DNA from 4 places in the Desulfosporosinus sp. FKA genome. Region 2 is predicted to be linked to each of the others. Evidence: riboswitches for the same ligand, from Rfam matches in the RefSeq annotation. Region 2 holds a riboswitch; each other region holds the start of a gene.
The links. A riboswitch is a leader RNA that binds a small molecule or an ion and turns the genes downstream of it on or off. The one in region 2 is predicted to bind FMN.

Region 1: another riboswitch for FMN. It lies ahead of B5771_RS20275 (FGGY family carbohydrate kinase); the one in region 2 lies ahead of B5771_RS22625 (EamA family transporter).
Region 3: another riboswitch for FMN. It lies ahead of ribD (bifunctional diaminohydroxyphosphoribosylaminopyrimidine deaminase/5-amino-6-(5-phosphoribosylamino)uracil reductase RibD); the one in region 2 lies ahead of B5771_RS22625 (EamA family transporter).
Region 4: another riboswitch for FMN. It lies ahead of ribB (3,4-dihydroxy-2-butanone-4-phosphate synthase); the one in region 2 lies ahead of B5771_RS22625 (EamA family transporter).

What each region holds. Positions count from the first base shown of each region.
Region 1 covers NZ_NAHZ01000033.1:195,099-200,806, forward strand. The annotation lists gene B5771_RS20260 (NlpC/P60 family protein) at 1-985, shown strand, start outside; gene B5771_RS20265 (hypothetical protein) at 1,073-1,720, shown strand; gene B5771_RS20270 (YkgJ family cysteine cluster protein) at 1,767-2,495, shown strand; FMN riboswitch at 2,542-2,656, shown strand; gene B5771_RS20275 (FGGY family carbohydrate kinase) at 2,797-4,320, shown strand; gene B5771_RS20280 (hypothetical protein) at 4,505-5,047, shown strand; gene B5771_RS20285 (hypothetical protein) at 5,264-5,708, shown strand, end outside.
Region 2 covers NZ_NAHZ01000034.1:290,379-296,086, reverse strand. The annotation lists gene B5771_RS22635 (pentapeptide repeat-containing protein) at 76-999, shown strand; gene B5771_RS22630 (NlpC/P60 family protein) at 1,177-1,887, opposite strand; gene B5771_RS22625 (EamA family transporter) at 2,187-3,161, opposite strand; FMN riboswitch at 3,310-3,459, opposite strand; gene B5771_RS22620 (DUF2892 domain-containing protein) at 3,523-3,717, opposite strand; gene lepB (signal peptidase I) at 3,890-4,426, shown strand; gene B5771_RS22610 (DNA-deoxyinosine glycosylase) at 4,529-5,032, shown strand; gene B5771_RS22605 (HAD family hydrolase) at 5,095-5,708, shown strand, end outside.
Region 3 covers NZ_NAHZ01000033.1:61,016-66,723, forward strand. The annotation lists gene ribE (6,7-dimethyl-8-ribityllumazine synthase) at 57-521, opposite strand; gene B5771_RS19620 (bifunctional 3,4-dihydroxy-2-butanone-4-phosphate synthase/GTP cyclohydrolase II) at 572-1,774, opposite strand; gene B5771_RS19625 (riboflavin synthase) at 1,817-2,467, opposite strand; gene ribD (bifunctional diaminohydroxyphosphoribosylaminopyrimidine deaminase/5-amino-6-(5-phosphoribosylamino)uracil reductase RibD) at 2,490-3,617, opposite strand; FMN riboswitch at 3,791-3,905, opposite strand; gene B5771_RS19635 (GNAT family protein) at 3,959-4,498, opposite strand; tRNA gene B5771_RS19640 (tRNA-Pro) at 4,784-4,860, opposite strand; gene B5771_RS19645 (DegV family protein) at 5,012-5,708, shown strand, end outside.
Region 4 covers NZ_NAHZ01000034.1:498,965-504,672, forward strand. The annotation lists gene B5771_RS23545 (SDR family oxidoreductase) at 1-370, opposite strand, end outside; gene B5771_RS23550 (TetR family transcriptional regulator) at 907-1,494, opposite strand; gene ribB (3,4-dihydroxy-2-butanone-4-phosphate synthase) at 1,766-2,413, opposite strand; FMN riboswitch at 2,513-2,658, opposite strand; gene B5771_RS23560 (FadR/GntR family transcriptional regulator) at 2,837-3,532, opposite strand; gene B5771_RS23565 (LUD domain-containing protein) at 3,611-4,639, opposite strand; gene B5771_RS23570 (LUD domain-containing protein) at 4,642-5,708, opposite strand, start outside.

The DNA.
Region 1 (5,708 bases), on a different contig from region 2:
AATTACCAATGATCAATCTGCTTTAGAGAGCCAACAAAAACAACTTAAGGATTTGCAAACGCAGGAAATTCAGCTTCAAAAGCAACATCAAGACGATAGTGATAAATTGGGAGATATCCTAAATACTTTTTATCAAAGTGGAAATGAAGAAGTGGGTTATCTTCCATATATGAACGTGTTATTTCAATCGACGAGTATGTCAGACTTTCTTGATCGCTGGGAATATGTCTCTTATATTATTGACGATTTTAGAGACTTGAATCAGGAGATTTCAATTGCCAATACCAATATTACTAAGAAGCAGTCCTTAATCAGTGAGAAAATGGCTTCAGTAAAGGCCTCGCTTGAAGATAAAAAGAAATTACAACAAACACAGCAACAGCTCTTATCTACCCAGCAAAATCTCCTTGCTCAAGTAAATTCTCAAGAGAAAACAACAATACTTTCTTCAATAGAAGTACAATCCAATATCGATGAATTGGCTCAAGAACAATCCTTAGAAACCTCATTAGCTGCAGCCGGGCGTGCGGACGGCATAAATCCAAGTGATGCTGCTGACGCTGATCTTTTAAATAGCAAAAACAAGCAGTTAGTGTCTATTCCTTATAATTTTCAGTCTATCTTAGCCTATGCTGAACAATATTTGGGAACGCCTTATGTTTGGGGCGGAACTACTTCAAGCCCCGGTTTTGATTGTTCAGGATTTGTTCAGTATGTATATGGGCATTTTGGAGTTAAATTAAATCGCGTGTCTCAAGATCAGTTTAAGGAGGGCATAGGAATTCCTGAAACGGATCTAAAACCCGGTGATCTCCTTTTCTTCAGCACTTATGAAGCTGGTGCATCTCATGTAGGGATTTATATTGGAAACAATATGATGATTGATTCTGAAGCATACGGCGTTTGTTTTGATAATATAACGAATTCTTACTGGGCTTCACGCTATTTGGGTGCCAGGCGTGTGGCTTTTCTAGAAAAACTCTAACGCGGCTATTAAAACGGATGATCTTTACGGTATAATTACTATAATGGCCTTCATCTCCTCACCAAATTCTATTTTCTGGAGGAATCTATGATAAATCGATCAATTGCTGACGAAAATATTTTTAAAATACAGGAAGAAGATACTCAAAATAGTTTTTATGGCTGCAATCAAGAGTGGTATACTACGATGTGGCAGCGCCGAGCCGGATGCGGACCGACGGTTGCAACGAATATTGTGTATTACCTCAACTGTACGCGAAAGAGCTCGATATCGGATAAGCGGCTATGGACAAAGCGCAAGGCCTTATTATTAATGGAAGAAGTTTATCAATATGTGAAACCAACAATGCGTGGAATTCCAACGACAAAACTTTTCGGCGATGATGTCCTGAAATATGCAGAAGCAATGAAACGAACTATACAACTTGAAATTTTAGATGTACCTAAAGGCCGAAAATCTCGTCCCTTATTTCAGCAACTTTTGACGTTTTTAGATCAAGCATTGGGCAATGACAGACCTGTAGCTTTTCTAAATTTAGATAATGGAGAAGAAAAACGATTGGATTCTTGGCACTGGGTAACCATCATTTCAATGTTGTACGCCGAAGAAGACAGCAGAGCAACGATAAGAATTTTGGATGGCGGGTATATAAAAGAAATTGATTTAGGGCAATGGTTTCAGACAACTGCATTGGGCGGTGGGTTTGTAAGTTTTGATTACGTTGATGAGAACTGAATACTGGCTATACAACGACAAGGAGTGGAAGGAGACTTAGTTAATTATGGATCAGCGAAAGTTAGTTTTGAATGAGGACAGTGAGTTTAATTTTCTTTGTCATGACGGTCTCGATTGTTTTAAAAAATGCTGCCGCGACATTAATATTTATCTCACACCTTATGATGTCCTCAGAATGAAGAATTTGCTCGGTATTTCTTCAGAAGAATTCCTGGATAAATACACTCTAAACGTGCAATTGCCCACCGGTTTTTCTATAGTTCAGATTAAGATGTCTGAGGAGGATAATTTAACATGTCCTTTCATTACCCCAAAAGGGTGTCGGGTTTATAAAGAACGGCCCTGGTCTTGCCGTATTGCGCCGGTGGACATGCTGGGGGGAGGAAAATACTCCTTTATTTTTGAATCTTCCCGTTGCCATGGGTTGAATGAGAAAAAAAGCCAAACTATTAAAGAGTGGATTTCTGACCAGGGGTTAGAAATTTACGAAGAAATGGAACAAGGGTTTAGTCAAATCCCCAGTTATTTAAAACTTACAGGTGAGCTTGAAATTGATAATAAGATGATTAAGTTATTCTTCTTAGCTTGTTACGATTTGGATAACTTCAAAAGCTATTTAAGGCATAATACTTCCTTGCTCGAAAAAATGGATGTAACTGCGGAACGATTTGAAGAGATAAGGCATGATGATGTTCAGTTAATGAAATTTGGTTTTCAAGTGCTTTCTTTAGGTACTGAGTGCTTAAAAGATCTGATATCTGGGGAATTGGCTTAAATTGACAAAGTGAAGCAATGGTGTTACTTTATTAATAAGTTAATATAATCATCCTTCAGGGTTGGGTGAAATTCCCTATCGGCGGTAAAGCCCGCGAGCCGTAAAGCAGATTCGGTTGAATTCCGAAGCCGACAGTATAGTCTGGATGAGAGAAGGTGATGTTCATATACATAATCGCTATTATGTATTAAGTTTGTCTTGTCAAAATCTCTTAAGGATGCTTAAGAGATTTTTTTATCCTGTGGTTTATCAGTGGGGGTGGGTCCCTCGAGTTCACTAGCGTTCATAAACATTAAAGGAGATGTATACTTTGGAAAGCTGCTATCTTAGTTTTGATGCGGGATCACAAAGCGTAAAAGTGGCTGTTTATACTGAAACTATGCACTGTGTCGCAAAAGCATCCAATCAGACAACGATGAGCTGCCCCCAGCCGGGATGGGTGGATATGGATGCTGAAGAATACTTATCCTTGACTAAATTGGGAATTAAACAATGTATTGAGCAATTGCAAACTAAGGGCATTGACCCTAGTCTAATTAAAGCCATTATGGGTGACGGAATTATTTGTGGAATTGTTGGGGTTGACGAGAGAGGGAAGGCGATTACTCCTTACATTAATTATTTGGATTCTAGGACTCAAAGCGATGTGGAAACTTTAAATCAATTGGATCTGGATATTTGGGGCAAAGAGACCGGCAATGCTGAACCATCTTGTATGTTTCCCGCTTTGCATGCCAGGTGGCTGTTAGCTAATAATAAAGCGTTTCAAGAAAGGGGCAAAAAGTTTGTCCACAATGCTCCTTACATTCTTATGAATTTGGCCGGTTTAGACAGCCGTGATGCTTTTATTGATTGGGGAACAATGTCGGGCTGGGGTCTTGGTTACCGAATTTATGATAAAGAATGGTCCGATGAACAACTAGCTCTTTTAAAGATTGATAAAGCATATCTGCCGAAGATTGTAAAACCTTGGGATATTATTGGTGCCTTATCGGAAGAGACAGCACAAGAAACTGGATGTCCAGCAGGTATCCCGATTTGTGCCGGAGCAGGAGATACGATGCAGTCCATGTTAGGAAGTGGAATTGTTGAAGCGAATAAGGCTGTTGACGTGGCAGGAACATGTGCTATGTTTTGTGTTTCTACCACTGGAATAATCCCGGAATTAAGTAAAAAAGGAAGCGGTTTGATTTTTAATAGCGGAACATTGAAAGATACCTATTTTTATTGGGGATTTGTTAGAACTGGAGGTTTAGCCTTGCGCTGGTTTAAGGATAATCTTTGTCAAAAGGCTGAAGATGATAAATATTATCAATCGCTAAGCCAAAAAGCGGAAAAAATTCCGCCTGGATGTAATGAGGTGATGTTTTTACCATACTTAACCGGCGGATACGGTGAATGGGCTAATATTAAAGGTTGTTTTTTAAACATGAATTTAGATACGGACCAATTTGTTTTATGGCGAGCTGTTTTAGAGGCAATTGCTTATGATTATATGGAAATTACAGATACTTACAGAAATGCCGGAATTGATATTAACAGAATAACTATTACAGAGGGCGGGAGCAGAGATAATCTGTGGAATCAGATTAAGGCCGATGTTATGCAAAGTGAAGCTATTACGTTAGAAATTTCTGGTGGCGCCGTACTGACAAATTGTCTACTTGCGGCTTATGCGACAGGAACGATCGAGGACTTGCCAACGACACTTGTTAAGAACATAAAAATATCTAATCGATATAGTCCAAATTGCAGCAATTCAACAATCTATCGAAATCGCTATAGACAGCAAAGAGATATATTAAGAAAGTTAGCTAACAGTTGATAAGAGAGCCCAAAACAATCCTACATACCGGAAAATAATAAGAACAGTCGGAATTACCTCTCTTTATAGTAAAAGAGAGGTAATTTGTTGTTATCTTACTTGGTGACAAACGGTTATAACTTGAATATCTTGTATTGTACCACAATTTACCATATTACAAGAATGGAATGAGGGTGAAGCACCAATGCCGTTAGGTAAAATGAATATATTTGGGAATCAACAAGTTCAAATGATGCCTCAAGGAACTCAAGGCTACCAAATGCCGAATGGTTCAGGGCAATTTGACCGGACACCATTATTAGGCCGAGGACTGCAAAGATTTGCACCTAAGTTCGGGCTTCCGGGTGGTTTGCTTATGCCACCAGGATTTTCCCAGCCAACAAATAACTTTGGAGGCGGTCAGGCTGGAACTATGCCAGGCGGGATGATGGGAGGAAATGCAAATTGGGGTCCTGGTCCACAAGCTGGAGGGCAGGGGTACGCTGCTCCCGGTTATCCGCCGCAAGGTTTCCAGCAAAATCAGGCGCTCCAGCAACCAATGATGCCGCAATCCCAAGGGTATCAACCACAAGGGTATCCGCCCCAAAGTTATCCAACCCAGGGATATCCAAATCAGATGATTAATCAAGGGTACGGAGGGCAGATGCCTGTTCAGCCTGCCTGGGAAAGCCCCAAAAAAGGCGGAATCAAAGGATTTATCAGTAATCTTCTGTCAAAAAAGAAATAATTAATGATTTATGGCAGCTCCTTAAGATTAAGAAGCATTAAGGCTATTTTCGCTTATGGTGGAGTGCGATAGCCTTCTTGTTATTTTTAAGAACAAGTTGAATACTTAACAGCCGCTGAAAAGAACATTGACCAAAGGGCGAGTATCCGAATTCTTTCATGATTCATAAACTACTTTAAGTGTGAGTTTATGAGGACCGTGAAAGAGGGAGATCAAATGAAGACGGAAGTTTTAAAAAAGGTCTTGACAGATATTCTGGGATCTCTGATCGCTCAGGATAAGACCATTGATAATAATACCAGGCCGGATGATAACCATAACGTTGTGAAGATTGAGGATACCGAAGAGATGCTGGTGATAAAGAGAGTATGTCACGATTTCGCCAAAGCCTTAACCGAGCGCAATTATGAATCTTTAGATGGAAGGGCCGAATATCATCTATATACAGTAGACCATCTTATTAAACTGGTTAAGAACAATGATGAAGAAAACACCATCAAAATTCTTACAGACAATAAGATTAAATCTAAATATGAAGATTGTGAGTTTCTCTCAATTACTTTGAGCGAGAATCAGGAGGAAGCAGAGGTGGTTTATAACGTAAAAACGTGTGTGATCAGTGCTGAAGACAAATACTTTAAAGAACTAAACAAAAAGAACA
Region 2 (5,708 bases):
TCAGCCCGTTTTGAAGGGCTGTTTTTAGTGGGTAAGTTATCGGTGAAAATCTGAGGTAAGTACGAGGTATGCACAATGGAAAAGCAAATTGACCCCCAAAATACTAACAAAATATCTTTCAATCGGGAATATCCATCCTCATTTACAGATATAATTCTCCCTAAACTTCGAGCCGACTGTGAAAATTGCTTTGGCTTGTGCTGTGTTGCACTCTATTTTTCGGCTTCAGAAGGTTTTCCGATCGACAAAAAGGCTGGTCAGCCTTGTCTTAACCTGCAATCTGATTTTCGTTGCCGAATTCATAAAGATCTTCAGAAACGCGGCTTAAAAGGATGTCTTGCTTTTGACTGTTTTGGCGCCGGTCAGAAGGTTTCCCAGGTCAGCTATGCCGGAAAGGATTGGCGAACAGCCTCGGAATCGGCAAAACAAATGTTTGAGGTATTTCTAATTATGCGGCAGCTTCATGAATTACTTTGGTATTTAACTGAAGCGCTGACCTTAAAGGCTGCCTTTCCAATTCATGGCGGAATCAGCACTATGCTTGAAGAGATAGAGACCTTGACGCAGCTGAGACCAGATTTAGTTCTGGGACTTGATGTTGCTGCCCTTCGAGCTGATGCCAATGTATTGCTCCTAAAAGCCAGCGAACTCCTACGCACTGATGCCTGCCTGGAGCAAAAAGTTCATGCAGGGCGGCGAAAGGCATTTTCACGGGGAGCTGATCTTATTGGCAAAGATTTAAGGAAGTTTGATCTTAGAGGGGCTAATTTAAGGGGAGCTTTTCTTATTGCTGCAGACCTGAGAGGAGCCGACCTCAGCGGTACAGATTTTATCGGTGCTGATTTTCGTGACACAGACATAAGAGGAGCTGATTTAAGTAAGAGCATTTTTCTTACACAAGGACAAATAAACGCCGCCAAAGGTGATAACAGTACCCTGTTGCCATACTCACTGCTTCGACCGGTTTCTTGGAATCATAAGCTTGGAACCATAGGATAGAAACGACTGATCATCATCCGTGAAAGGGCGGCATCTGTTCTGGATTATAATTATAAATTTAAAAGGACCGGATACCCGGTCCTTTGTGGATATTATCCAGTGCCCACAGGACACTTTTGTCACCGAAGCCCCGATGTTCAGCTAGAGCTGAATGAGTTCACTTTGTTCTGTGTTAAATTATAAAACCCTTTGAGCCCCTTTATAGGCGTTTAGCCAATAGGATGAAGTCAGTGGGTAAATGGCCACACCTTTGTGAGTTGTAGCACTAATGAATTGTGAGTTACCAAGATAAATACCTACATGGTCAATGGTTCCGTTTCCAGCTGTGGAGAAAAAGACTAAATCACCAGGTTTCAGGTCTCCATAAGATACTGAAGTTCCGACCTTTGCCTGATCCTGACTGGTACGAGGCAGATTAATCCCCTGGGAAGCGAAAACATATTGAGTAAAACCGGAACAGTCAAAACCACCAGGAGTAGTGCCTCCCCATAAATACGGTGTTCCAAGCAGACTTTTCGCTTTGGCAATGATCCCCTCAATTTGAGAGGAGTTTGTGGCAGGAGCTTGGGTAGTTAGATCCTTATCTAAGGCGCTTTGAGTCAGCGGGCCAACGATTCCATCTACTTGGAGATGATCATTTTGTTGGAAATTCTCGACAGCTGAAAATGTTTTGGAACCGAAAATTCCGTCGATTGGGCCAACAGTATATCCCAAATTAACTAATTCCTTTTGCAAGGTTACGACATTATTACCAGTTGAGCCAAATCTCATAAGGGTTGCTGCCTGAACTGTCGGTGTGAAAGTTACCAGGCTTGTAAAGATAAATGTACTGGCTGCTAAAAGCTTAAGTGTTTGACTCCATTTTTTAGATGAATAATTCTGCTGCATTTTTGCCTCCTAATGAATTTTATCACTTTTTAGGTTTTCCGCTGCAATGTTCATGGACAAGTTATGGTTTAAATCTTAGCATCTAAAAACTCATGTGAAAAGTAAAGGTTGTTGGTTTAATATCCGTATTTTTCCTTATATTAAATTTTTAATAAACAAAGGAAGTTAACAAAACCCTGCATAAATAGTGGCGTAAATCCTCCACTTATATGCAGGGTCTTGTTTATAAAAAAAGGATAGATTTTCATTATGCAACGGACTCAGTAATCGCCAATCTTCACTTCATATATTCCAAACTCTCATTTGCTTGCTAAATCCGCTTGCTGAGCAGATGATTCAAGGTTTAGTCCTATTGCTTCCGGTTCGCGGCTCATCCGGGATAACAGAAGCACGGCTATCCAAACTATGGCAAAACCAACCCATTGTCCCAGATCAATAGTCTGATGTAAAATCAGCCAGTTTAGAAGTAAGCCGGTTGCAGGAAAGGCAAGTTCCGCGATGGTGGCATGAGAGGCCTTGACGCCATCTAACCCACGGTAGTAAAGAAGTAAACTTACAAGGCTTGGAACGAGCGTTTGAAACAAAAGGTTTGCCCAAACAGGTGCCAGACTAAGGGCTTGACCGATGATAAGCCAGTTTGGATGTTGGACTAAGATAATTACTGTCAACAAAGGCAGAGCAACAGCGAAGCGAAGTGCCGTTAAAGTAGTAAACGACAATTTGCCAACGAGATGTTTACCCATCACTGTAGATCCCCCCCAAAGTGCGGCAGCACCGATGGCAAATAAGGACCCAATTAGCTGTGAGGTGTTAGCAGCGGTAGTTGGAATGTGCAGGCCAAAGGTGAGTAAGTAGGCACCGATGAGTGCAGCAATAAATAATTTCCAATAGTTTTTCCGCAGTTGCTCCTTAAGTACCCAGGCGGCAAGGAGGACGGCAAAAATAGGCTGCAGTTTTTGCAGAATGAGAACAACATTGGGGTTACCGTAAGTAAATCCGGCAGTAAACAGGATCGAAGCTATAGCAGATCCGCCCCAGCTGATGAATATGACGGCTAACCAGTCAGCGAGCTTTAAATGGCGCAGTTCCTGACGTTTCCAAATAAGCACCGGAGCAGCGAAGAGGAACAATAATATATGTTCCATCCAGACAATTTGAGAGGATGTCACATAGTGGAGCAATGTAACAATAAAGACACCATCAAGTCCCCACATGGCTGCTCCAAGGGCGATCCACCAAATGGCCCAAGGAGATGATTGCTTTTTTTGAATCAAATTCAAACCCTCCATATCTTTTGCATGTATTTGAATTGAACCTTCATATGTCACAAAGAGAAAATTGTGCATGAAAAATACCCCGAGAAACAATTCTTTTCACGAGGCATATACGAGGAACCAGGATAGCAGCTTGGCCAAACCTAGTTTTAACCTTCTCTCGTCCGGACTTTACCGTCGGCCTTGGAATTTCACCAAGTCAGTCGATGCATCGTCAAAGATGCATCGAGTCGCGGGCTGAATTGCACATGCAATCGTCACCGCCGGTAGGGAATCTCACCCTGCCCCGAAGGATCAAATTCAATTAATGAAAGTATAACAGAATTTACAGTTCTAGGGTAGCCTTTATTTTATTAAAACATTAATTCTTGTCTCGGACTTCACAGGTCGAGATTCCCAAAATAGCGCTTACCGGACAATATCGCAGTAATCCTGTTGCTATTCCCAGGAGTCCGATAAGCCCCCACCAGCTTTTGAAGGCCAAACCTAAAAGTATAATAATTGTTCCTACGATAATTCTAACAATTTGCTCAGTTTTCCCAACATTACATTTCATACAATCACCTCCTTATTAATTTGCCCAATTTCTTGAAGAGTTAATGCAATCAAAGAAAGAGTCTACATGAGAAGAGACAATGAAATGGCTTAAAACAACAAATTAAATTTAGAGGGGATTTTCAAAAGACAGCGAATTAACTTGGTGGAGAACTTTGAAAGGAGGGATTTTTTTGGCGAAAAAGCGAAGTTTAACTAGGGTAATAATGGAAGCTGCAGAAATTCTGATATTTGCCTTTATATTATCGTGGGGTTTACGAAGTAATGTGGTGGAAGCGGCAACGATACCGTCCCCTTCAATGATGCCTACTATTCATGTACAAGATAGAGTCATTGTAGACAAGTTGTTGTATAAATTTACCGGAATACAAAGGGACGATATCATTGTTTTTAACCCTCCAAAGAACTTGGATTCCAGTGGGGACTATTGGATTAAGAGGGTTATTGGATTGCCGGGAGACAAGGTTCAAATTAAGGGCGGGAAGGTCTACATTAATGATCAGCCTCTGTCAGAACCCTTTGAAATGGAAGCTCCTAATTATAATTACGGTCCTGTAATTGTTCCCAAAGATGCATATTTTTTACTTGGTGATAATCGCAATCATAGTCTCGACAGTCATTATTGGGGAGCTTTGCCCGCCAAAGAGGTCGAAGGAAAAGCGGTTTTAAGATATTGGCCCTTACAGCGGTTTGGAAAGATAGCTAAGTAATAAGTAATTTAGAAAGATTCATGATAAGGGAGACTTTCTGGAATGGAAAGGACTCTCTTCTTTATTCGTTCCTGAATTTTAGTTAGAAAGATGGGGGATCATTTGACAAAGACATCTCTCCAATCATTTCTGCCGATAATTGATGAGACTTCCCGCGTTTTAGTTCTCGGTTCAATGCCCAGTGTTCAGTCCCTAAGAGAACAGCGATATTATGCCAATCCTCAGAATCAGTTCTGGCGGATTATATATACTATTTTTTCCGCGTCTCTGGACTCTGATTATACCCGGAGAATCGAGTTTATTAGGAGTAAAAGAATTGCCTTGTGGGATGTTATTGCTACCTGTCACAGAGAAGGAAGTTTAGATTCCAAGATCAAGGATGAAAAAGCAAATGATTTTGGTCAGCTATTCAATACCTATACAAACCTAGGCCTGGTAGTGTTTAATGGATCAAAGGCTTATGCAACGTTTAAAAAACAGGTAGGGTTTGACTTCACCAAGGTAAGTTTCAAGCAATTGCCTTCAACTAGTCCTGCCAACACTATAAAGCTGGAAGAGAAAATTTGTCATTGGTCAATTATCCGTAGCTTTTTAGACAATTCATAGACAATAATGTTGATTTTTGGCAATTTGTTAATATTCAATGAAACAAGGAGGATAATTTTAGCATGACCTACAAAGCTGTTATTTTTGATCTCGATGGGACCTTGGTTAACTCCCTTGAGGATATTGCTGATTCAATGAACCTGGTTTTGAAAACCTTAGACATGAAAGTGCACAACCTGGAAGATTATAAATACTTTATTGGCAATGGGATCAGAAATCTGGTTAGTCGAGCTTTGCCTGAACAATCCAGAGAAGAAACCTTCATTACAGAATGTTTCGATCTGATGATGAAGGAATATCGCGAGAGATGCCTTGAAAAAACAAGACCTTATGAGGGTATCCCTGAGCTGCTTGATGAATTGACAAGACGTAAACTCAAGCTTTGCGTTCTGTCTAATAAGGTTGATGAACTGACTCAAAAAGTTGTGTCAGCTCTTCTTGCGAATTGGAAGTTTGAAGTTGTTTTGGGACCTAGGGAAGATATTCCTAGGAAGCCTGATCCCACAGGCGCTTTCTATATCAGCAAGCAATTAAATATCCCTCAGGCTGAGATTGTTTATCTGGGAGATTCAGGCGTTGATATGCAAACGGCAGCTACTGCCAAGATGTACGCGGTGGGAGCTCTTTGGGGCTATCGCAGGAGAGAGGAGTTAAGCCAAAACGGTGCCCAATCTTT
Region 3 (5,708 bases), on a different contig from region 2:
GTCCACAGGACACTTTCGTCAACGAAGCCCCGATGTTCAGCTTTAGCTGAACCGGTTCACTTAAAAGACTTCAGAAGATTGGCAGTTTCTATGGCTGTCATCGCAGCATCAAAACCTTTGTTGCCGGCTTTTGTTCCTGCACGTTCAATAGCTTGTTCGATGCTGTCTGTTGACAAAACTCCAAAAATAACCGGAATTCCGCTTTGTAATCCGACTTGTGCAATTCCTTTGCTAACCTCGTTACTGACTAAATCAAAATGGGGAGTAGCCCCGCGAATAACTGCACCAAGGCAGATAACAGCATCGTATTGTTTAGAATTGGCCATTGTTTGGGCGACAAGTGGAATTTCAAAGGCTCCCGGAACCCAGGCTAATTCTATATTCTCTTCAAGAGCACCGTGACGTTTTAAAGCATCTAAAGCACCGCTGACCAGCTTGCTCGTAATAAATTCATTAAATCGAGCTGCCACAATTCCGACTTTCAATTCTTGAGCTAGCAGTTTTCCTTCGAAGGTTTTCATAATGTTATTAAACACCCTTTCTTTTTGAGCAGTTTTTAGAACCATAGATGTTAGTGAACGGCTGATAAATAATGGCCTAATTTCGTTTTCTTTGTACAGAGATATTTTAGATTTTCAGGTTTGGAAGGTATTTCAACAGGAACCCGTTCGGCGACCTTTAAACCGTATCCTTCAAGGCCAACTATTTTTCTTGGATTGTTCGTCATTAAACGGACCTTGGAAATGCCGAGATCTGCTAATATTTGGGCGCCCACTCCATAATCGCGTAAGTCTTCAGGGAATCCTAAAGCTAGATTTGCTTCAACGGTGTCTTTGCCCTCCTCTTGAAGCTTATAGGCCTTGAGCTTGTTAAGAAGACCAATCCCACGGCCTTCCTGTCTCATATAAAGCAAAACGCCGCGGCCTTCGCGTTCAATTTCTTCTAATGCCGCTGCAAGTTGATCACCGCAGTCGCAACGGCGGGAATGGAATACATCACCCGTAAGACATTCCGAATGTACTCTGACAAGAACAGGATTTCCGTCATCAACGTTCCCTTTAACGAGAGCTATATGTTCTTTTTGATCGATGACACTCAAGTAACCGACGGCACGAAAGTCACCAAAGTCTGTGGGGAGGTGGATAGTTTCTCCTCTTTCAATAAGTTTCTCGGATTGACGTCGATATGCGATAAGGTCTTTAAGAGTAACAATTTTTAGGTTGTGTTTCTCTACAAAAAGTTGTAAATCGGGGACTCGAGCCATCGTTCCATTTTCGTTCATGATCTCACAGATAACCCCTGCAGGCTTTAATCCGGCAAGACGAGCTAAATCTACAGCACCTTCGGTATGGCCTGCCCGTACCAGTACTCCGCCTTTCTGAGCTTGAAGGGGGAAGATGTGGCCGGGACGATGCAAATCCTCTGGGGTACTGGCGGGATTCATAAGAACTTTTACGGTATGAGCACGTTCAAAGGCGGAAATTCCCGTTGAACTATCCGAGGCGTCCACGCTGACTGTAAAAGCAGTTCCATGAGGGTCAGTATTATGAGTAACCATGGGTTCAAGCTTTAAGGCTTGAATACGCTCCTTTGTCATAGGAACACAAATCAGACCTCGTCCGAAGGTTGCCATGAAATTGATGGCTTCGGGAGTTGCTAACTCAGCGGCCATAACTAAGTCCCCTTCGTTTTCCCGATCTTCATCGTCGACCATGACGATCATTTTTCCTTGAAGGATATCTTCTATGGCTTCTTCAATGGTATTAAATTGCATGACGGTCAACTCCTTTTTAATTTTATCCATTATTCTTAGACTCTAAGCAAAACCATTTTCCGCTAAAAATGTCATACTAATATCTTCCTTGGAATCTGCAGCTCGGTTGAGCCCCATAAAACGGGCAACATATTTTCCTATCAGGTCAGTTTCTAAATTAACCCTTGAGCCGATCTGTTTTAAGCCTAAAGTGGTTTCTTGGAAAGTGTGAGGAATAAGAGAAACTGAAAAGTAATCATGTTCTACATCGACAACGGTAAGTGAAATTCCGTCAATAGCAATGGATCCTTTGGGCAAAACGAAGGAAAGAAGAGTGGAAGGGGCAGTGATTTCGAGAAGTTTGGCAATACCCCAGGGCGTTATCTTACGAATTGAACCAACGCCGTCAACATGCCCGCTCACTAGATGTCCTCCCAAGCGGGTTTGGAGTTGGAGGGCCCGCTCTAAATTTACCCGGCTGCCGCTCTTCAAATCGCCAAGATTCGTTTTCGCTAGAGTTTCAGCCATTACATCGACGGTAAATTCGTCACTGTTTTGCTGAATCACTGTCAGGCAGACCCCATTGACAGCAATGCTGTCTCCCAATTGGGTTCTCTCAAGGACTTTTTTTCCCTGCAGCGTTAGTTTTCCGGAGTCTGGTAAGAGGCGAAGATCACGTACTATACCAAGTTCTTCAACAATTCCGGTAAACACTTGTATCCTCCTTTAAAGGCCGTTACTGGATAATTTCATGTGGCCTAAAATATCCTGTTACATGAATATCTCTAAAATTCATATCTGCCTGGAGGTCATAGAGCTCTATGGCATCTTTCATCAATTGAATGTTCAAGCCTGAAAGGGGAGAAGGCCCATTTCCTCCTACTAATTTAGGAGCGATAAAACATTCTAATTTGTCGACACACTCGTTTTCAATAAGAGCACCTGCTAAACGACCGCCGCCTTCAAGTAAGACACTGATCCATCCTCGGCAAACAAGATCTTTAAGCATTTGCTTAAGAGGGACATAACGTGAAGTATCGTATTGCCAGATTTCAACGTTCTTAAGCTTTTGCAATCGACTGAGCTTATCGACCGGCGCTGCCTTTGTTGTAGCAATAATACAAGGACTTTCGGCGGAGGAGGTGAGAACCTGAGAGTTTTCAGCTAAACGGCATCGGCCGTCAACAACAAGCCGAATAGGATCTCGTCCGCCTGATAAGCGGCAGGTTAGTGCGGGGTTGTCATGAATGATTGTTTCACTGCCAACAAGAATAACATCGTATTGATTACGTAATTGATGGACGTATTGGCGAGAGAGCTCGCTGCTCACCCAGCGAGAATCTCCGGTTCCGGTGGCAATTTTTCCGTCTAGAGTTAAGGCTGTCTTGTATAGGACGAAAGGCATAGTTGTGGTTATTGCTTTGCAAAATGCTTCATTTAAGGATGCAGCCTCATGGTGCAATACTCCCACGTCAACTTGAATCCCGGCTTTACGTAATCGTTGAATTCCGCGGCCTGCAACGAGAGGATTGGGGTCTTGCATAGCTACAACAACACGTTTGACGCCTGCCTTAATTAGAGCGTCAGAGCAGGGCGGGGTTCGGCCGAAATGTGAGCAAGGTTCTAAAGTAACATAAGCTGTTGCATCCTTGGCTTGATCTTGAGCTTCTGACAAGGCATGGACTTCAGCATGAGGAGTTCCGGCTTTTTGATGGTAACCGCGCCCGATGATTTGATTATTTTTGACGAGAATACACCCGACCATTGGGTTTGGACTAGTTCTCCCCCAGGCCTGACCTGCCAGTTTAATGGCTTTAGACATAAAAGTTTCGTCCGTTGATTTTTGAAAAGTTTCCCGCTGCATATAATTCCTTTCTGAAACTTTTTTAAGATAGTTTCCCCCAAAAATCGTAAATACCATAAAGGAGCAAAGCCAATAATTAGGAAATAAAAATAGGAAATAAAAAAACACTCGCTATCCTCGAGTGTTGAGCTAAAAGTCATAGTAAAAAAGCGTATAAAAAGACGCATTTTAATCTATTCCTCTTCTCATCCAGACTTTACTGTCGGCTCCGGAATTAAACCGGATCTGCCAAAAAGGCTCGCGGGCTGTACCGCCGATAGGGAATTTCACCCAACCCCAGAGGATAGTTTATTATTAAATTTGATTATAGTGTACTCCAGGTCCAGCAATTTGGCAACCTATTATTTTCCGTGAAGGATCAAAAATTCATCGCGCAATAATCCCATAAGGACAGCATCATGATAAGTTCCCAGTACATAGCGTGCCTCTCGCTGGCGTCCTTCGATTTTAAAGCCAACTTTTTCGTAGGCTCTGATTGCCCGAAGGTTTTCGTCCCAAGTATCCAATGAAATCCTATGAAAGTTCCATTGAGTAAAGAGAAAGCGAACAAAGGTTATAATAGCATCTGTTCCGTAGCCTTTACCCCAATATGATTTATCACCAATAACAATAAACAGGGTTGCCGAACGACCTGGAACATTGACTTCTTTAAAACCAATGGTACCAATTATCAAGTTCTTCTCATTCAATATTGCGTACCGGTAAACGTCAGAAGGGCCGTCGAGATACTTTTCCATGATTTGATCTTTGGAATAAAGAGTATTTAGCGGCCAAGCTCCACTTGACCAATAATTAATTTCCTCATCGTTTAACCATTGGCAGATAATATCAATGTCATCCTCTTCAATAGGGCGAATCTTTATTTTATTTCCCTCTAACATGCTAGGCTCCTTCTCAGCGTTTTATCTTTAGATTATAGTGCATCTGATTTATAACCTATTGTAGCACCTAATCGAAACAATAAAAAATATTTAAGTGTTCATCTTTAGCTGAACGAGTTCACTATTGGACGAGATAGTAATAGACCAATTTCCTTTATTTCATAATAAAGGAAATTGGTGTTTACATAATTAACCATTAGGGATTAAAATAATTGCTAAAGATATGGATTATTTCTCTTCAAAAAATAAAAAGATCTCCAAAACTGGAGATCCTCTAATACTAGATGGTCGGGGCGACGGGATTCGAACCCACGGCCTCTTGGTCCCGAACCAAGCGCGCTACCAAACTGCGCTACGCCCCGCAATTCGTTTATCAGAACGAATACTATAATAACAAACCCCTTTGATCCTGTCAACATTATTTGTACAGAGTTAGAAATATTAATTGGTAAGGAGATAAAAAGGCAGTTCTGATGGGATAAACCAGGCATAAATCTTGAGGAGAGAAGAAACTTGAGAAAAACAGGAATTGTGATGGATTCAACAGGATATTTAACGAATGATATAGTGAAGCAATTCCAGATTACAATCGTTCCCCTTTCAGTGATCATCGGCACCGAGACTTTTTCGGAAACAGAATTATCGAATGAGCAATATTTCGAAAAGCTTAATCATATTAATAGTTTATCAACAACTTCCCAACCATCGGTTGGAGCTTTTCTTGAAGCCTATGAATCCTTGTTTTCACAAGGCGTAGAAAAAATAATTAGTCTTCATCTTTCGAGTGCCATAAGCGGAACTTTAAGATCTGCCCAAATGGCAATTGAGCTTGCTTCCAGCAAAAAAATATACCTTTTTGATTCTCAGTCTTCGGCCTTAGGGCTCGGAGTTTTGGCCTGGGCGGCAGCAGAATGGGCAGAGAATAGATTAGATGCTGCGGAAATTATGCATAACCTTAAGTCACTAAAAGAACAAACGGAGCTTTATTTTATTGTTAATACACTGGAGAATCTGCGGCGAGGCGGACGAATCGGGGGAGCAGCTGCCTTGATCGGTACTTTACTTCAAATCAAACCTATTCTCTATTTTAATCAACAGGGCCAGATCGATGTTTTTGATAAAGTTCGTTCCCGGTCAAGGGCTTGGCAGCGAGTTCTCGATGAATTAACGAGAGCGATGTTGAGCGGAAAACGCTTTCGAATATGTGTTA
Region 4 (5,708 bases), 210 kb from region 2:
CTAAAGCTAATGTAGCCTTATCCGAAGCATCCCCATTGGCATGAGCAGTGGTCATAAAAGGTTTTCCAGTATCTACAAGGGTTTCACCTATTGCGTTAATTACATTTAAATCAATAGCAAGGGATCCTGCAAAATCTGAAAAATCATGTCGGAAAGCCATATGAATAACACCTTCTGCCATGGAGGCTCCTTTACAAAGATATTCCGTATCTTCCAGTGTCCCCTTCAGTGCTTCCGCTCCAACATTTTCTAATTTTTTGGCACCCTCTTCCGAACGTGTTAAACCAATCACTTTATGTCCAGCCTGAATCAGTTCTTGTACAACCGCCGAACCGATATAACCTGTTGCTCCAGTGACAAAAATACGCATAATAAAATCCTCCTAATAAATTAAATAGTAACATTACCTTATACGGAATTGGAAGAATGTATACAATCTTCGCTGTCTAATTGAGACTAAACATATTCGTAAATTTTGTCGGATCAACCTGTAATAAATCCATATTAACTCCCCTCATTGATTACAAGTTTAATGTTTTAATATTTGTAACCTTAAAACGAATTATATCATTATGAGTAGATAATTACAATACAATAAATATGTAACTTGTAATAAATTTATATTTATCCTGTTTTTTTAAGGAAGCCCCGCTGTTCAGCTTTAGCTGAACGAGTTCACTTTCAAGTTTAATGACTATTATATTTGATGACTGCAGCGGTGAAAGAACGTGTTATAAATGTTCGCTGCTTTCAGCTTGACCATGCTTTTGCAAAAAATGCGAAAAGTCCCGGCATACAATAACGCCCTCAACAATTCCTATTTGGAACGTCAAGGGCTTAAAAGTTTACTTTATCGTATTTGGAGTTTTGTAAGAGGAGAAGGTTGATCGGCCTCACCTACTCGATTCAGTTTTTGGGATTTTTAAGTCCTCTTATTAGAAGATTTACCACAGATTCTATGTTTTGTTTTCGCTCAGGATCTGCGAATGAGTTTGGGTGGATAAAAACACTGGTTGCAAGATATACGGATCTTGCCGCTTGATAAGGAAATTCTATGAAAAATATACCTTCTGTAATTCCTTGTTCTATAACCTCCTTGATTTGATTAATTCCGTCTTCTATACCCTTTTCAATTACTTGCATTGAGTTTTGAGCCAGTTTAATGTAATTGGCAAACATTTCTGGATCATTAATGGCACTGCGACGTTTAGCTTCCGCAAAGTCTTCCAGTAAATGAAAAAGCTTAATATCAGCAGGACTATCTTCTTTTAAAATACTTTTTGAAGGAGCATGCAAATTTGCAAGCCAGCGTTCTGTAACAGCATTCCAAAGGGCAGCTTTACCATTATAATATCTATAAATGGCAGCATGACTGACTTTTAATAATTTTGCCACGTCTGTGATATTCGCTTTATCTGGTCCAAAACGGCGAATGACCTCTTCAGTGGCATTGAGAATTATTTCTTTATCTAATGAGATCTTATCCAATGTCATCACCGATTTCTCTTTTAATAGTAAGTATGATCATATCACGATTGGTTTTATGTTTCAAGTTACAATAATCGTAATTTTGTCCAAAGCAGAATTTTTTATGTCCCTGCTTCGGGAAAACATTATCCACAGATTTACCAATAACTATTTGTAAGTCTTCAATTGAGTTTATAGTTAAGAACTTTATATTCCCACGTTTCCTAGTCTACATTGCCAGTAAATATGATAACCGGCTTTTAAGCAAATACTCAATAAGCCGGTTAAAGAAATTCAATTAAATTATATGATACTGTTTACGGTAATCTATCAAGTCCTCGATCGTTACCACAGGTACATTATTTTTTTCAGCGAAGGCCACGATTTCTGGTAAGCGAGCCATAGTTCCGTCTGGATTTGTAAGTTCACATAATACGCCACAGGGTTTCAAACCTGCTAAACGCATTAAATCGATGTTAGCTTCTGTATGACCCGGCCGTTCTAAGACACCACCAGGACATGCTCTTAAAGGAAAAACATGACCGGGGCGATGAAGATCTTGAGGTTTTGCCTCTTCTGCCGTAGCGGCTTTGACAGTAGTAACTCGGTCAGCCGCAGAAACACCTGTTGTAACTCCATTTGCTGCTTCAATCGATACGGTAAAAGCAGTTTGAAATCTGCTTGTATTGTTTTCCACCATCATAGGCAACGACAACTCGTTTACCTTTTCATCCGTCAAACATAAACATACGATTCCACTACATTCCTGAATAAGCATTGCCATCTGTGCTACTGTTAAAAATTGAGCCGAGAACATTAGATCTCCTTCATTTTCCCGATGTTCATCATCAGTAACTAATACCCCCTGCCCGTTCCTCAAAGAGTCTAACGCTTTTTCCACCCTTTCAAACGAGCTTCCAAATGTAGATAAATAGGATTGATTCATGGTAAATCCCCCTTTAAATATTGACTTACCAGAATCAGGGCGAACCAACAGACAGCCTCCCTAATATTAGATCGCTTGAATTAAAAAATTTGGCACACCTGTATATCTCTTTCATCCGGACTATTACCGTCGGCCCTGGCCTCTCACCAGATCTGCTGACCTTCTTAAAATTAAGAAGCGCTCGCGGGCTCCCCAGAAACTGGGATACCGCCGGTGGGGAATTTCACCCCGCCCTGAGACTAAGTCAATTTATTATAACAATTCTATCAGCTATTGTGAACTGTAAGCGATGGAAAATACCTTAAGATCGGCGGCATATCGTACAATGCAGCATTCCTTAAGTTTCGTCCGTCGTAGAGCTTCGTGTTTGAAATTCCACCATTCTAGTTAATTGAGGTCCACCATTCGAGAGTGATGGACGCGTTATGCAAGCTCTTTCCTTGCTTCCTCTAAATGCCTCCGCATAAGGCTCTGCGCTTTTCCTGAATCATGACGCGAAATCGCCTCATAAATCGCAACATGCTCCCGAACAGTACGAAGTCCACCTACATCATGACTAAAACGAAGCGGCCCAGTCCTTTTAATTAACTCAAAAATATGTACAACCAATGTTTGAAGAAGCCGATTCATAAGAGTGTTCTGAGAAGCTTGAGCAACCATATAATGAAATCGCATATCCGCCTTAGCATAAGCATCTAAGTCATGATGTTCTCTTTGCATATCCTTAAGTGCATGCGCAATCCAACGCAAGCTTTCCTCACTCGCCCGCTCTGCAGCTAAGCGAGCACATTCTGCCTCGAGGGTAATACGTATTTCCCACAGTTCATCAAGGCGGGTTGGTTCGACAGATAAGGCTAAAGCTAAGGGGTTAATCACATAGTCCAGCTGAACATCCCGAATAAACGTTCCGCCCCCCGGTTTAATTTCTACCAAGCCTAAAAGTTCCATAGTTCGTAAAGCCTCGCGCAGTGTTGTGCGGCTTACGCCCAATTCTGCAGCCATCTCCCGTTCTCCCATCAAACGATCGCCGGGACTCAACTTTCCTTCGATAATTAGATTATTAATTTGTTTTAGTACCTCTTGATACGTCCGGCGCGGCTTAACCTTTTCAAATTGCATGAAGATCCTCCATAACACCAGGAATTTTTATTTCCATCTCGCTTTCATTCTCCCAATACTTTTAAGCATATTTTATTTCTAAACCTGAATACTGACCGGACATAGTTCATTGCATTTCCGGCAATCTCCACAATCTGTAGTTTCTGTTGTATGCACCCCCTCTAAAAAGACTGTCAGAACGTTCACCCTTTTACCCGTATAACGATAACCCCTTTCCAGTCCTTCCGTCAGATATTTGGGACAATTAACCAAACAGCTTCCACAGTGTAAACATTTCAGCAAATCCCCCTCCCCGCCTTCTGCTGCTGCCAAACGACCATTATCAATTAAAATGACATAGACTTCTTTAGGGCCATGCATACCTTGGACCATTTTAAATTCGATATCAGCTGTCCGACTGGGACCATTGATAAAGGAGATATAACGAAGCATATCTTTTCCTAACCCATAAATACTCATTGTCCGACAAACTGTTAAAGCATCCTCAAGGGTTGGAACGATCTTATCCATACCGGCAAGCACTATATGGTTATAGGGAAGATTTGAGGTGAATCTGACGTTCCCTTCACTTTCTAAAAGGGTAATCGTTCCATTTTGTTCCACGATTGCCTCAGCACCTGTGATTCCATATTCCAAATTGGCTACAGTGCGTTTGATTTCATCTTTTACTTGAGCAACCATTGCTTGGTCAGTTATCTCTTTATTCAACGTTGCAATCCAGGGATGAACATCAATTTCCGTACCGGCTAATCGTTCTCCGAGGTCAGTATTCTTGACCTCCACACCGTTTGCTTTTAGGAAATCTCTCAAACCGATCTCCGCAAAAATTGGATTCTTACTTATGGCGACCTGCTTATTACCAGCAAGAATTTTTAAAACCTGTTGTTGGGCGTTTGCTGAATCAGCCGCAACAATAACATGGCATCCTTTATTTCCCAAAGATGAAATTGCCTTCTCTACATGTTCTTTAAGCTTCTTGGCAACCTCTGATTTAATTTCATTAACTTGAGAGGCAAGCCTGGGATATTTTTGAATAAGACTTTTTCGATTGGAGTCAATGTTATTTAAAATTCTTTGAGCCTTTACTGTTGTTTTTGCCTCACTCATCTTTACGGCCTCCTTCCATAAGCTTGACTTAATAACTGTACCGTATGGAGCACTTTTTGCTTCATGTTGTTCTGGGATATTCCATCCCGAAAATGCACCATACATCCCGGACAACTGGTAGCCAATATCGTTGCTTGAGTATCAGCAATAGTCCGTAGTTTTCCTTCATTGATGCGATGTGAAAGTTCGTAGAAACTTAAACTAAATGACCCGCCAAAACCACAACAAGTATCAGCATCTTTCATTTCCGCATAGTCCAAACCCGGAATTTGCTGCAATAAATTGCGTGGTTCTTCTTTCACGCCCATACTCCGTGCCAGATGACAGGGATCATGATAGGTTACTTTTTCACTTACTTTTTTATCTGGAGCTTTTAATTGAATATCGTGAAAGAGAAATTCGTTAATATCTCGGACACTCTCAGCAAGTTTTTTCACTTTCTGCTGAATCTCCGGCGCATCCTCAGCAAAAAGCTTAGGGTACTCTTCTTTAAAGGCCACCGCACAGCTTGGACAAACGAAAACCAAAGCATCCATCTCAAATTTGCTGTACATTTCAATGTTTTTAATGGCCATCGCTTTGGCATGAGCCATATCCCCGCTGACAATACTGGGAATTCCGCAGCACACATCTTCTTGAGCGAGCTTAACGGCTACATTGTTTTCTGCCATAACATGTAAAAGCGCCTCTCCCAAATCCGTCTCGGAATAATTAACCACACACCCGGGAAAAAAGCCTACCGTTTTAAGGGGATGAGCAATCGTTTTGGGTTTAGCCTTCGTCAAAAAGGACTTTCCTGTCAATTTGGGAATAACTCGTTCTTTAGGCATGCCTAAGGAACTCAAGGGTAAACGAGAACTCATTCCCTGACCCGAATCCTTTAAAACAAATTTGCCAAAAGTCGCGGCAAGCTTAGTAACCGTGGGAAGGGATTTCGATTTCGTTAACATGGAGAAAATAGCTTCTTTTTTCCAACCCACCCCTTCTTTCTCAACTGCAGTTTCACGCAGCTTCCACAACATCTCCGGCGTAGGCATTTGCACAGGACAAGCCGTCTTACACTTTTGAC